One region of the Serratia ficaria genome, then DNA from elsewhere that is predicted to be linked to it. Evidence: predicted binding sites of a transcription regulator. Region 1 holds the regulator's gene; each other region holds the start of a gene.
What was found. Region 1 encodes LexA, which represses DNA repair genes until DNA is damaged. Its sites were predicted from a motif close to TNCTGTATGTACATACAGNA; they were not measured.
Positions count from the first base shown of each region.

Region 2: a site for LexA is predicted at 3,040-3,059, ahead of rmuC (DNA recombination protein RmuC). Genes of this name have one in related genera too.
Region 3: a site for LexA is predicted at 1,733-1,752, ahead of dinB (DNA polymerase IV). Genes of this name have one in related genera too.

Region 1 is NZ_LT906479.1:4,734,222-4,738,918, forward strand. Features, by position in the region: gene dinF (MATE family efflux transporter DinF) at 1-936, opposite strand, end outside; gene lexA (transcriptional repressor LexA) at 1,090-1,698, opposite strand; gene CKW09_RS22150 (diacylglycerol kinase) at 1,799-2,167, opposite strand; gene plsB (glycerol-3-phosphate 1-O-acyltransferase PlsB) at 2,317-4,697, shown strand, end outside.
Region 2 is NZ_LT906479.1:242,155-246,851, reverse strand. Features, by position in the region: gene ubiJ (ubiquinone biosynthesis protein UbiJ) at 1-577, opposite strand, end outside; gene ubiE (bifunctional demethylmenaquinone methyltransferase/2-methoxy-6-polyprenyl-1,4-benzoquinol methylase UbiE) at 591-1,346, opposite strand; gene rmuC (DNA recombination protein RmuC) at 1,426-2,973, opposite strand; gene CKW09_RS01100 (DedA family protein) at 3,114-3,644, opposite strand; gene CKW09_RS01095 (tyrosine-protein phosphatase) at 3,733-4,515, opposite strand; gene udp (uridine phosphorylase) at 4,672-4,697, opposite strand, start outside.
Region 3 is NZ_LT906479.1:1,058,779-1,063,475, reverse strand. Features, by position in the region: gene pepD (beta-Ala-His dipeptidase) at 1-612, shown strand, start outside; gene dinB (DNA polymerase IV) at 656-1,717, opposite strand; gene CKW09_RS04945 (glycerophosphodiester phosphodiesterase family protein) at 1,894-2,790, shown strand; gene CKW09_RS04940 (putative T6SS immunity periplasmic lipoprotein) at 2,858-3,277, opposite strand; gene nqrM ((Na+)-NQR maturation NqrM) at 3,446-3,673, opposite strand; gene CKW09_RS04925 (FAD:protein FMN transferase) at 3,681-4,697, opposite strand, start outside.

The DNA.
Region 1 (4,697 bases):
GCGGTCGTCGCGGGCGCCGTAGGCGTGGCCCGAATGCGCCTCCACCGCGTAAGCGAAACCGTCCAGCGCATAGGCGGTAAAGGTGAGCAGGTTCATCAGCACCGCATTCACCGCCACCACTTCGCTGCCAAGGCGCGCGCCAAAAATGGTCAGAGAGGCGAAGCACAGCTGCAGCAACAGCGAGCGCAGCATAATGTCGCGGTTTAGCGCCAGCAGGCGCCGCAGGTTACCGCGCCAGGCCTGCTGCAGCATCGGCGGTGAAATGCCGCGCAGCCGCATCACGCGCCACGACAGCCATAGCCCGAGCAGCAGCGTGGCGTATTCGGCGATGGCGGTCGCCGTCGCCGCCCCCTGCACGTTCCAGCCCAGCCCCATCACCAGCCAGATATCCAGCACGATGTTCAGCAGGTTGCCGACGATCAACAGGATCACCGGCGCGCGCACGTACTGCACGCCGAGCAGCCAGCCGAGGATCACCATATTGGCCAGCGCCGCCGGGGCGCTCAGCCAACGGATCTCAAGAAACAGCCGCGCCTGCCGCAGTACCTCGGCGTCGCCGCCGACGATCCCCAGCGCCGCATCAATCAGCGGCTGGCGCAACAGCACAATGGCCAGCCCGGCCAGCACCGCCAACAGCAGCGGCTGCATAAAGGCGCGCGCCAGCGCCTGCGGGTTCTGCGCCCCCAGCGCCTGTGCGGCCAAGCCGGTGGTGCTCATGCGCAGGAACAGCAACAGCATAAACAGGAAGCTGGTGGCCATGGCGCCGATCGCCACGCCGCCGAGATAGGTCGGGCTATCGAGATGGCCGATCACCGCGGTATCCACCAGCCCGAGCAGCGGCACGGTAATATTGGAAAAAATCATCGGCAGGGCGAGACGCCACAGGGCTTTATCGGTGTCGCTGGTGAAGGCGGAAAAGGCGGAGATCAGGCGCATGGTGAAATGTTCCCGTGGATACCCTTCATCTTACCAAGCTGCAGGCGTGTCGGCTGCGCATTGAAAGCGATTGGGCACGATATTGAATCAGAAATGACATCGCCCCAAAGCAGGGGCGATTTAAATCGGGGGACGACCGTTCGGGCGCGGCGGTTAAATCCAGTCGCCGTTGCGGATCACGCCGACCGCCAGGCCTTCGATGGTGAAATTCTGCTGACGCAGATCGACCACGATCGGTTGGAATTCGCTGTTTTCCGGCAGCAGTTCAACCACGTTGCCGTGTTTTTTCAGGCGTTTGACCGTGACTTCGTCCTCAATGCGCGCCACCACCACCTGGCCGTTGCGCACGTCCTGAGTCTTGTGCACCGCCAGCAGATCGCCGTCCAGAATGCCGATGTCGCGCATCGACATGCCGTTGACCCGCAGCAGGAAATCCGCGTTCGGTTTGAACAGCGAAGGATCCACCTTGTAGTGGCCTTCGATATGCTGTTGCGCCAGCAGCGGCTCGCCGGCGGCCACCCGGCCGATCAGCGGCAGGCCTTCTTCATCTTCCATCAGCAGGCGGATGCCGCGTGACGCGCCGGAGACGATCTCGATCACCCCTTTGCGCGCCAGCGCCTTCAGGTGTTCTTCGGCGGCATTTGGCGAGCGGAACCCCAGACGCATAGCGATCTCGGCACGCGTCGGCGGCATGCCCGTCTGCGAAATATGATCGCGAATCAGATCATAGACCTCTTGCTGTCTGGTAGTTAGTGCTTTCATTCCGCCCCCTGTTTGTTTATACAGTCTTGCTGTGAGTATATACAGGTAAGCGCGGATTGGGAACCGAAGAATGAATAAAAATCAGGGATTAGCGCCCCGCTCAAAGGAAGTGTTGCCACAGCACCGAGCCCCAGACGAACAGCGCCAGCAGGATCGCCAGCGACACCGCCGCCGACCCCATGTCCTTCGCCCGGCCGGAGAGCTCATGATGCTCGCTGCCGATGCGGTCGACCACCGCCTCGATCGCGCTGTTCAGGATCTCGACGATCATCACCAGCGCCACCGATCCGATCAACAAAATGCGCGCTATCGCACCCACATCCAGCCAGATCGCCAGTATGATGGCCAGCAGGGTCGCCACCAGCTCCTGGCGGAACGCCGCCTCGTGCTGCCAGGCGGCGGAAAGTCCTTTATAAGAGTAGCCGGCGGCTTTAATAATACGGGTCAGGCCGGTTGCTTGGTTCGCCATGTTTTCGGTGCCTTTCTCAGAGGTAAGTCATAATAAAAAGAGTCTAGATCAGCCAGCGTTATCGGCTCTCGGTTTTCCAACACCACAGATCTGCTACCCGGTTTCTGGTATGCTTGCGGCGCATTGCTAACAAGAGGCTTCACGTTGTTATGTCAGGTTGGCGTAAAATTTATTATAAATTATTGAATTTACCACTCAAATTGTTGGTAAGAAGTAAGGTTATCCCTTCAGATCCGGTCACGGAATTAGGGTTGGATCCCTCACGGCCGATTTTGTATGTTTTGCCTTATAATTCCAAGGCGGATTTGCTGACGCTGCGCACTCAGTGCCTGGCGCAGGATCTGCCCGACCCCCTCAACCCGCTGGAAATTGACGGCACGGTGCTGCCGAGCCACGTGTTCATTCACGACGGCCCGCGCGTGTTCCGCTACTACACGCCGAAGGAAGAGTCGGTAAAGCTGTTCCACGACTACCTGGACCTGCACCGCAACAATCCGGATCTCGACATCCAGATGCTGCCGGTCTCGGTGATGTTTGGCCGCTCGCCGGGCCGCGAAGGGCAAGGCACGCCGCATCTGCGCCTGCTGAACGGCGTGCAGAAATTCTTCGCCGTGCTGTGGCTCGGCCGCGACAGCTTCGTGCGCTTCTCCAATACCGTCTCGCTGCGCCGCATGGCCTCCGAACACGGCACGGATAAAATCATCGCGCAGAAGCTGGCGCGCGTGGCGCGCATGCACTTCTCGCGCCAGCGCCTGGCCGCGGTCGGCCCAAGCCTGCCGGCGCGTCAGGATCTGTTCAACAAGCTGCTGGCGTCCAAGGCGATCGAAAAAGCGGTCGAGGACGAGGCGCGCAGCAAGAAGATTTCCCACGAAAAAGCCCAGCAGAACGCCATCGCGCTGATGGAAGAGATCGCCGCCGACTTCTCCTACGAGACCGTGCGCCTCTCCGACCGCGTGCTGAGCTGGACCTGGAACCGGCTGTATCAGGGCATCAACGTCACCAACGCCGAACGCGTGCGCCAGCTGGCGCAGGACGGCCACGAAATCGTCTACGTGCCCTGCCACCGCAGCCACATGGACTACCTGCTGCTGTCCTACGTGCTGTATCACCAGGGCCTGGTGCCGCCGCACATCGCGGCCGGCATCAACCTCAACTTCTGGCCGGCCGGGCCGATCTTCCGCCGCCTGGGCGCGTTCTTCATTCGCCGCACCTTCAAGGGCAACAAGCTGTACTCCACGGTATTCCGCGAGTACCTCGGCGAACTGTTCACCCGCGGCTACTCGGTGGAATACTTCGTCGAAGGCGGCCGCTCGCGCACCGGGCGCCTGCTGGAACCGAAGACCGGCACCCTGTCGATGACCATCCAGGCGATGCTGCGCGGCGGCACCCGTCCCATCACCCTGGTGCCTATCTACATCGGCTACGAGCACGTGATGGAAGTGGGCACCTACGCCAAAGAGCTGCGCGGCGCCACCAAGGAAAAAGAGAGCCTGCTGCAGATGCTGCGCGGCCTGCGCAAGCTGCGCAACCTGGGCCAGGGCTACGTCAACTTCGGCGATCCGCTGCCGCTGACCGCCTATCTGAACCAGCACGTGCCGCAGTGGCGCGAATCGATCGACCCGATCGAAGCCCAGCGCCCAAGCTGGCTGACGCCGACGGTCAACGATCTGGCGGCCAAAATCATGGTGCGCATCAACAACGCCGCCGCGGCCAACGCCATGAATCTGTGCTCCACCGCGCTGCTGGCCTCGCGCCAGCGTTCGCTGACCCGCGAGCAGCTGCTCGAACAGCTCGAGTGCTACCTGCAACTGATGCGCAACGTGCCTTACGCGCACGACGTCACGGTGCCGACCCAGACGCCGGATGAGCTGCTGGATCACGCGTTGAACATGAACAAGTTCGAGGTGGAGAAGGACAACATCGGCGATATCATCATCCTGCCGCGCGAGCAGGCGGTGCTGATGACCTATTACCGCAACAATATCCATCACCTGCTGGTGCTGCCTTCCCTGATCGCCACCATCGTGATGCACCACCGCAAGGTGTCGCGCGCCGAGCTGCTGCGGCAGATCGGTCTGATTTACCCGATGCTGAAAGCCGAGCTGTTCCTGCATAACGACAAGGAACAGCTGGAACAGGTGCTGCAGCCGCTGATCGGCGAAATGATCCGCCAACAGCTGATCTGCGGCAAAGGCGAGGATCTGGTGCTGAACCCGGCGCGCATCCGTCCGCTGCAGCTGCTGGCCGCCGGCGTGCGCGAAACCCTGCAACGCTACGCCATCACCATGTCGATCCTCAGCACCAACCCGAGCATCAACCGCGGCGCGCTGGAGAAAGAGAGCCGCATCATGGCGCAGCGCCTGTCGGTGCTGCACGGCATCAACGCGCCGGAGTTCTTCGACAAGGCGGTGTTCTCCACCCTGGTGGCGACGCTGCGTGAAGAGGGCTACATCAACGACATCGGCGATGCCATCCGCGAGCACACCCTCGAGGTGTACAGCATGCTGAGCGATCTGATCACCCCGGAGAT
Region 2 (4,697 bases), 720 kb from region 1:
CGAGCAGCGCTTGCGCGCTGCGGGTGACGGCGTCAACTTCCTCGTTGAACCACACCACTTCCAGCGGCCCCGGCGCCAGGCGCCATTCTTCGGTCAGGGTTTCCGCCACATCTTGTTGCCGACGCTGCACACCGGCCTTCAGCAGGCCGGCGCCTTTGCCCAGCGCCTGGGTAATGCCCTGCGCGGCGATATCGCCGATATAAGGCGCCAGCCATTCGGCCGGATCCCATTCCGCCAGATCCAACAGCCCGACCAGCTGTTGCACCACCTGGATGTCGCCTTCCACCGTCAGCTCGCCGCTGCGCATCAGCACTGGCAACTGTTGGCGATCGCGCAGCTTGAGCAGCGCCGGAATGCGGCTGCGCACCTTGCAGTCGGCGTCGTCTTCGGACTGCCCCAGCACGTCGACCCGCAGCTCGCTGAACACCAGCACCAGCGGCGAGGCCAGCTCTTCCAGTTCGATACGCAGCACCTTGCCCGCCAAGCGCTGCCGGGCGGCTTTCATGCTGCGGTCGCGAAACAGCAGGCTGTTCAGCGAGGTTTCCAGCGCCCCGGTCAATAGCGGGGTAAACAGCATCGGCATATTCATATCAGAACTTGAAGCCCCGATGCAGCGCCACAATGCCGCCGGTCAGGTTGAAATAGGTCACGTTATCGAAGCCGGCGTTGCCCATCATGCCCTTCAGGGTTTCCTGATCGGGGTGCATGCGGATCGACTCGGCCAGATAGCGGTAGCTGTCCGGATCCTTCACCACCAGCTCGCCGATTTTTGGCAGCACGTGGAAAGAATAAGCGTCGTAGGCCTTGCTCAGCGGCGCCAGCAGCGGCTTGGAGAACTCCAGCACCAGCAGGCGGCCGCCCGGCTTCAGCACGCGGAACATCGAACGCAGCGCCTTGTCCTTGTCGGTCACGTTGCGCAGGCCGAAAGAGATGGTGATGCAGTCGAAGTAGTTGTCGGGGAACGGCAATGCTTCGGCATTGGCCTGCACATAGTTGATGTTGCCGACGATGCCGCGATCGCGCAGCTTTTCGCGCCCCATCTTCAGCATCGAATCGTTGATGTCCGCCAGCACCACCTGCCCCTGCTCACCGACCATGCGGGAGAACTTGGCGGCCAGGTCGCCGGTGCCACCGGCCAGATCCAGCACCCGCTGCCCGCGGCGCACGCCGCTGCAGTCAATGGTGAAACGCTTCCAGATGCGGTGGATGCCGAACGACATCAGGTCGTTCATCACGTCATACTTGGCCGCTACCGAATGAAAAACGTCCGCCACCATGGCCTGTTTTTCGTCTCTAGCGACGGTGCGAAAACCGAAATCGGTGGTTTCCTGCGGTTGTTCTGCCATTGTCCTGCCTGCTATTCAGTCAATTTTGTGGGGTTGAGTGTACCAGAACCCCAAGGAATACCCCACCTCGCCGCGGCGTTCAGCCATGCGAAACGGAGCCTGGTTCTTCGGCGGGATTGTCATCTTCCGCCTGCGGCACTGCGGCGGCCTCGTCGTCGTCCGCCGCCGCATCGGCTTCATCTTGCTGCGCGCCGGCCTGCTGCGCCAGCAGCGGGTTGATAGGTCGCTTCACTTCAACCCCCAGCGCGCGGAAGCCCTCGGTCTGGCCGATAAGATTACCACGGCCTTCGCTCAGTTTGTTCATCGCCTGGCGATAACTGCCCTGCGCTTTATCCAGGCTTTGCCCCAGCGCGGACATGTCGTCCACGAACAGCCGCATCTTGTCGTACAGCTTCGCCGCCCGGTCGGCGATGCGCTGGGCATTTTGGCTCTGATGTTCGTAGCGCCACAGGTTGGTGATGGTGCGCAGCGCCACCAGCAGCGTGGTGGGGCTGACCAGCATAATGTTGTGCTTGAGCGCCTCGCTGATCAATTCGGGCTCGCGGTCGATCGCCAACAGGAAGGCCGGCTCGACCGGAATGAACATCAGCACGTAATCCAGCGAACGCAGGCCGGGCAACTGCTGGTAGTCCTTGCGCCCCAGCAGCCGGATATGGCCGCGCAGCGAGGCGATATGCTCATTCAGCGCCGCTTCGCGCTCCGCCTCGTCTTCCCCGTTGAAATAGCGTTCGTAGGCGATCAACGACATCTTGGCGTCGATCACCACGTCCTTGCCCTGCGGCAGCCGGACGATGACGTCTGGCTGCATGCGGCTCTGGTGGTCCACCCGTACGTTGACCTGGGTTTCATACTCGTGGCCTTCGCGCAGGCCGGAGGCCTCCAGCACCCGGCTAAGCACCACCTCGCCCCAGTTGCCCTGGGTTTTATTGTCCCCCTTCAGCGCCTTGGTGAGGTTGATGGCTTCGCGCGCCATCTGCGCATTGAGCTGCTGCAGATTACGGATTTCGTGCGTCAACGTATGGCGCTCGCGTGCTTCCTGGCCAAAGCTGTCCTGCACCTGGCGGCGGAAGCCGTCCAGCTGTTCGCGCAGCGGCAGCAACAGGCGATCCAGGCTCTGCCGGTTCTGTTCATCCACCTTGCGCCCGCTGTGTTCGAAAATGCGGTTGGCCAGGTTTTCGAACTGCGTGGTGAGGCGCTGTTCGCTGTTGATCAGCAGGCGCTGCTTTTCTTCCGCCGCCATGCGGGTCTCCTCCAGACGGATGGTGACCTCGCGCAGTTCGGCTTCCTGCACGCCGTTGACCTCGCGCTGGGCGCGCAGCTCCTGATTGAGCAGTTCGCACTCGTTGCGCCAGTGATTGAGCTGTTGCAGCTTTTCGTGCCCGGCCGCCAGCTGGCTGTGCAAATTGCGCAGCTCCAGATCGCTCTGGCGCATCTGTTGTTCCTGGCGCTGCAGCGTCTCCTGCCGGGCCGTCGCTTCCTGTTGCGCCTGCAGCAGCGATTGCTCCAGCAAGCGCAGCTCGGTTTCATGCTGCGCGCCGGCCTGCTGCGCCCGCAGGCTGGCGATCAGCCACCCCAGCAGCATGCCGATAACCACCCCACCCATACCGTAAACCAGACTGGTATCCACCCTGCCTCCTGTTGCGCCTTGCCGTTCCGGCGTTTCACTCGCCCGTTGCCCGTCACGTTAAGGGGATGCTGTATGGATGTCCAGCCTGATTTTGCACGCTGCGGGCAATATTGCGCGCCGGCGCGCAACTCAGGCGAAAGTCAGCCCAACCATTGGCTTAACCACTTGATGCCGAACGCCCCGGGCGCCAGAATGCCAAACGCCCAGATCATCGCCGAAGTGATGTTCGCCAGTTGGAAATAGCGCTGCGGCATGCCGCATATGCCCCCCACCAGCGGCACCACGGCGCGCAGCGGGCCGAAGAAGCGGCCGATGAAAATGCCCACTACGCCCCAGCGCTCAAAAAACGCATGGCCGCGCGTCAATAACTGCGGATTGCGCGACAGCGGCCACATGTGCGCCACCCGGTCCTGATAGTGATAGCCGATCCAATAGGAGATCCAGTCGCCGAAGAAGGCGCCGGCGGCGGCGGCGGCCCAGATCGGCCAAAACGCGATGCCGCTTTCGCCGATCAACGCGCCCAGCGCCAGCAGGATCACCGTGGCCGGCAGCAGCAGCGACAAAAACGCCAGCGACTCGCCGAACGCCAGGAAGAAGATAATGGGAAGGGCCCAGCCCTCGTGCTGACGCACGACGTCGCTGACCCAGTTGATAACGTCATTGAGGCTCAATACGGGGCTCCTGATACGCGATATTCCACCGCCAAGGATACGCAATGTCAGCCGGAACGAGTTAAACCCCGGCTAAACATCAGGCGGTTTACTCGAGGTAAAACGCCTGCAGCGTTTCGCGCTGGGCCGCCCCCAGACCGTACTCCGCCTCCAGCCAGCGATCGGTAGAGCCGTATTGTTCGCGGATGCAGCTCAGGGCGGTCATCAGAAACTCTTCGCGCGCGCTCAGCACGTAGGCGAACTGCCCGAGCGCGGCCGCGTTCAAGCGGATCGACAGCTGATCCAACATCTGCTCGCGAAAGGTCGCCAGCGTGGTTTCGGTCAGCAGGTAATCTTCGGTCACCGTCGCTTCGTCGGCGCCCAGCGCAAACAGCACCAGCGCCGAACCTATCCCGGTGCGGTCTTTACCCACCGCGCAGTGCTGCACAATCGCGCCGTCGCCGGGGTTGCTCAGCAGCTGCGCCAGCCGCTTGTAGGCCGCATTGCCGAACGGCAGGCGGCGATACAGCTCCAGCATGAACGCCCGGGCGTCAAAGCCGGCCAGCGTTTCGCTGGTGAGCTTTTCCAGGTTGGCGTTGACCTCGTTGCTCAGCGGGTTGGCCGGCACGTGGTGATAATCGGCGCCGCGCCACAGGATATCCGGCTTGGCCTGCACCTCGTCGGCGTCGCGGTAGTCCAGCACCGATCGCACCGGCACGCCGGCCAGAAACTCGCAGTCTTTCTCCGTCAGCCGCTCGAGCGAGCCGGAACGGAACAGCAGGCCGCGTTTGATGCGGCGCCCATCGGCCACGCCGTTGCCGCCAAAATCGCGAAAGTTGATACCGCCGTCGAGCGGCGCAAGCGAAGGGTGAAGCAGGATTTGGGCGGTCATAAACGTCCTCATTGTTATGGTTTGACAACGCGCTGCGGCGGCGGCCAACATGCAATAACGCTGCGGCCGTCGGCGTGACGCCGATGGCTATAACCGTAACAGATTAACCGCGAATGGAAAAACGGGCCGCAGAGCGACCCGTTGAACAACAGGGGATTACAGCAGGCGGCGCGCGGCGTCCA
Region 3 (4,697 bases), 1.5 Mb from region 1:
CTGGCGACCCTGCAGAACGAGCTCGCCGCCAAAGAGAAGAACATCACCGTATTGCTGGAGCCGTCCGACAGCAGCGCGCAGGCGCTGACCGCCGACAGCCAGCAGCGTTTCCTGGCGCTGCTGAACGGCACGCCGAACGGCGTGATCCGCATGAGCGACGCGGTGAAAGGCGTGGTGGAGACCTCGCTGAACGTCGGCGTGGTCACCACCAGCGAGAACGAAGCGGAAATCATCTGCCTGATCCGTTCGCTGATCGACAGCGGCAAAGACTACGTGGTCGAGATGCTGACCGCGCTGGGCCAGCTGGCCGGCGCCAAGGTGGCGCCGAAGGGCGGCTACCCGGGCTGGCAGCCGGACGCGGCCTCGCCGGTCATGAAGCTGGTGCGCGAGCTTTACCAGGACCTGTTCGACAAGACGCCGAACATCATGGTGATCCACGCCGGCCTGGAATGCGGGCTGTTCAAGAAGCCGTACCCGAACATGGACATGGTGTCGATCGGCCCAACCATCACCGGCCCGCACTCGCCGGATGAGCAGGTGCATATCGAAAGCGTCGGCCTGTACTGGAAGCTGCTGACCGCACTGCTGAAAGCGATCCCTGAACGCGCCTGACCGCCGCGTTTAACCGCATCAGGCCGGCTTTCGCCGGCCTTTTTCATTCCCACGGCAGCAGCAGCTGCCGCTCCAGCTGCGGATCCAGCAGCGTCACGTGCAGCCCCACCAGCCGCACGCCGCGCCCTTCCCGCCGCTCGCGCCACGCCTGCCGCGCCACCTCCAGCAGATCCTGCCGATTCAGCACCGGGAATACGTGCTCCTGGGTGGTTTGCTGAAAATCCTGAAACTTCAGCTTCACCCCCTGGCGGGCGATATGCAGATCCGGCTTCACCTTGCGCAGCCGCAGCTCCAGTTCGGGGTAGAGCTTATCGACAATCAGCGCCTCGCAGTCTTCCCAGTCGTGGATGTCTTCCGCCAGCGTGCGCTCCACCCCTACCGACTTACGCAGCCGCTCCGAGGAAACCTCGCGCAGGTCAATGCCCTGGCAGCGCTCCCACAGCACCCGGCCAAACTTGCCGAAGCGCTTGAGCAACAGCGCCAGATCGTACTGCTGCACGTCGGCGCAGGTGGTTAACCCCACCTCTTCCAGCCGCTTGGCGGTCACCTTGCCGACGCCGGGGATCTTGCTCAGCCGCAGCTGCTGCAAAAACGCCGGCACCTGCGCCGGCGTGATCACATACTGCCCGTTCGGCTTGTTCAGCTCGGAGGCGATCTTGGCGAGGAATTTGATTGGCGCGATGCCGGCCGAGGCGGTGAGGTTCAGTTCATCGGCGATCGCCTGGCGAATTTCCTGGGCGATCAAGGTTGCCGATCCGTTGCACTGGGGGCTGTCGGTAACGTCCAGATAGGCTTCGTCCAACGACAGCGGCTCGATCAGCGGGGTGTAGCGGGCGAAGATCTCGCGGATATGCAGCGAGGCTTCCTTGTAGGCCGCCATGCGGCCCGGCAGCAGGGTGAGATGCGGGCACAGTTTGAGCGCCATCGCCGTCGACATCGCGCTGTGCACGCCGTAGCGGCGCGCCGGGTAGTTGGCGGTGCTGATCACCCCGCGCCGATCGGCGCTGCCGCCAATCGCCAACGGAATATCGCGCAGGCTGGGATCGTCGCGCATTTCCACCGCGGCGAAGAAGCAGTCCATATCGACATGAATGATTTTACGCATCGCACCCTCCAACAATACTGTATAAGTATACAGTCAGTTATTGAAAGCTCAAGGCTCGGTTGGCTCGGGGAAAACGGCGTTTTCGCCAGATATTTTCGCGTTGTTAAAAAAGCTTAATTTTTCAATAGTATGATTTCCGCAGCTTCGCCATTCGCTTCCTCATAAAGGTATCCCGCATGATCAGGTTTTCCCGTTTGCTGTTGGCCTCCGCGCTGTCGCTCTGCGCGCTGGCCGCAGGCGCCGACGCCGGCCATGCGCCGGCGATTGTCGCCCACCGCGGCGGCACCGCCGATGCGCCGGAAAATACCCGCATCGCCATTGAAACCGCGCTGAAAAACGGCGCCGACGCCGTCTGGATCACCCTGCAGCAGTCCAAAGACGGCGCCATCGTGCTGTACCGCCCATCGGATCTGCAGGCGTTGACCAACCAACGGGGGCCGGTCTCCGCCTACAGCGCCGAGCAGCTGGCCAAGGCCGACGCCGGCTGGTCGTTCGCCAAAGGCGAGGCTCATCCGTTCCGCGGCCAGGGCATCGGCATCCCGCGGCTGGACGAGGTACTGAAGGCCTTCCCGCGCGTCACCTTCTATCTGGACATCAAATCGCCGGACGCCGATCCGGCGCGGTTCGGCAAAGCGCTGCTGGCGACGCTGCAGGAGACCGACAGCCTGAACCGCACCCGCGTCTACTCCACCGACGCCCGCTACCTGCAGGCGCTGCCGCCGCAGATCAAACGCTTCGAGAGCCGCGACCATACCCGCAGCCTGCTGGCCAATATCACTATGGCGCACCAGTGCGACGTTAAGCCGGGCGCCCCGCAGCCGCGTTGGTACGGGCTGGAGCTGAAGCGCGAAGTGGAGGTTGTGGAGAAATACACCCTGGGCGAGGGGCGCTCCAGGGCGTTTCTGACATGGGATAAGGAATCGATGGACTGCTTCCGTTCGCAAGGCCCGGCGCATATCATTCTGTTCGGCGTCAATTCGCCGCAGGAGTACCAGCAGGCGCTGGCGCTGGGGGCAGATGGGGTGATGGTCAACTCGCCGGCCGAGGCGAAAAGCTTCCGCAAGGCGAAATAAACCACCGGCTAACGGCATAAGGCGGTTCGACAAATCATCCTTATGCCTGCCTGGCTTTCAACGTCCGTTAGTGAGCAGGAACCACCTGGATGATGCCATTTTCATTGCGCACACTAAACCCAGCCCCGAATAGCCGGGCGGCAGGTTCAATGCCTTTACTTCGTTTCTCCCGCGACAACAGCGTCACCGATACCCCGTAAGACTTCCCGTCTTCGAATTTATAGTTAAAATCAGGAATGCATTTATCCGATGTTACCGCGGGCATCTCGTTATCAATGAAATTCTTGCCAAAGATAGCGTTGGCGTTGCCGAGTTCCTCGATAATAATGCCTGATAGCCGCTCATCGCCTTCAGGTTGAACCCGCACACAGACTTGATTATCAAAGGCAGTGACGTCGGCCGTGTAGTTCCTGGGCCTAGGATCGTTTATGTGCATGCAGCCGGAAAGCAACAAAGTCAGAGTTCCTGAGAAAATAATGCGGTTCATCCTGTTACCTCTGCTTAAGAAACTGAGAAAGCGTGCGCTCGTATTTGCCGATTATATTTTTATCCGTCACGCCCTGAAAATTCACGCCATTGTTAATCGTACCCAGCCAGATTTTCATGTGCCTTTCGGCAAGGCCCAATAAAAAACCCGACCTCGGCCGGGTTTTCGCTACAGAATGCGGTGCTTGTCCAGTTGCTCTCGCCGCAGCGCCTCTTTGGCTTCGCGCTTCTTGCGCGCGTCGCAGGGTTCCGGGCAGTCGCATACCTTGTCCATCCCCAGCGCGGTGATGCCGCCGCAGCTGCCCTGCAGGCTCTTGCGTTTAAACACGTAGCCCAGCGACATGCCGCCGATAATCAGCAGAAACAACACGAAGGTGGCGACAAATACCGTCAGCATAGCGGCCTCACGAACTCTTTTTCAGATAAGGCTTGAAGGCGTCGGAATAGCGCTCTTCAAAGCCGTCGGCGGTTTTCACAATCATGAATACCGGGATCCCCAGCAGGTTGGCCAATGCCATGCCGCGCTCCGGCCCCAGCACGTTCAGCCCGGTGGACAGGCCGTCGGCGGTCATGCAGGTTGGGCTGAGCACGGTGATCGACACCAGCCGATGATGGATCGGCCGGCCGCTGATCGGATCGATAGTGTGCGAGTAGCGCACGCCGTCCTGCTCGAAGTAATTGCGGTAATCCCCCGAAGTGGCGATCGACATTTCGCCCGGCTGGATCACCAATTGCGCCTGTTGCCGCGCGCCGGCGGTCGGCCGCTCGATGGCGATGCGCCAGGGTTTTCGCTCGCCGCTATGCCCGCGGGTGCGCACCTCGCCGCCGATATCCACCATGTAGTTTGTGACCTGCCGCGACTGCAGATAGCCGGCAATCACGTCCACGCCGTAGCCTTTGGCGATCGACGAGAGATCGACATACAGCTCGGGAATGCGCTTCACCAGCGCATTGCCCTGCACCGCCAGCTTATCCGCGCCGGTCCAGGCGCGGCGCCGCTCCAGTTCGGCGCCGCTCGGCACTTTGTCCGGCCGCCCTTCCGGGCCGAAGCCCCACAGGTTGACCAGCGGCCCGACGGTCACGTCCAGCGCGCCGTCGGTCACCCGATTGATGCGCAGCGCCTCCAGCACCACCTCGGCGGTGGCCGGCGAAACCGGGAAAGGCTTATCCACCGCGCGGCTGGCGTTGAAGCGGCTCAGCTCGGAATCCGGCCGGTAGGTGGACATCCGATCGTTCACCTGCTCCAGCCGCTTGTCGATCTCCGCCTGCATCTCCCGCGCCGGCGGCGTGCCGTCGCCGGTCACGTAGCGGATCGAATACGCGGTGCCCATGGTTTTGCCTTCCAGGTTCACCTGCTCCGGCCCGCAGCCGGTCAGCAGCAGGGTGGCGCCCAGCGCCACCGTGGTCAGCCAAGCTTTCAT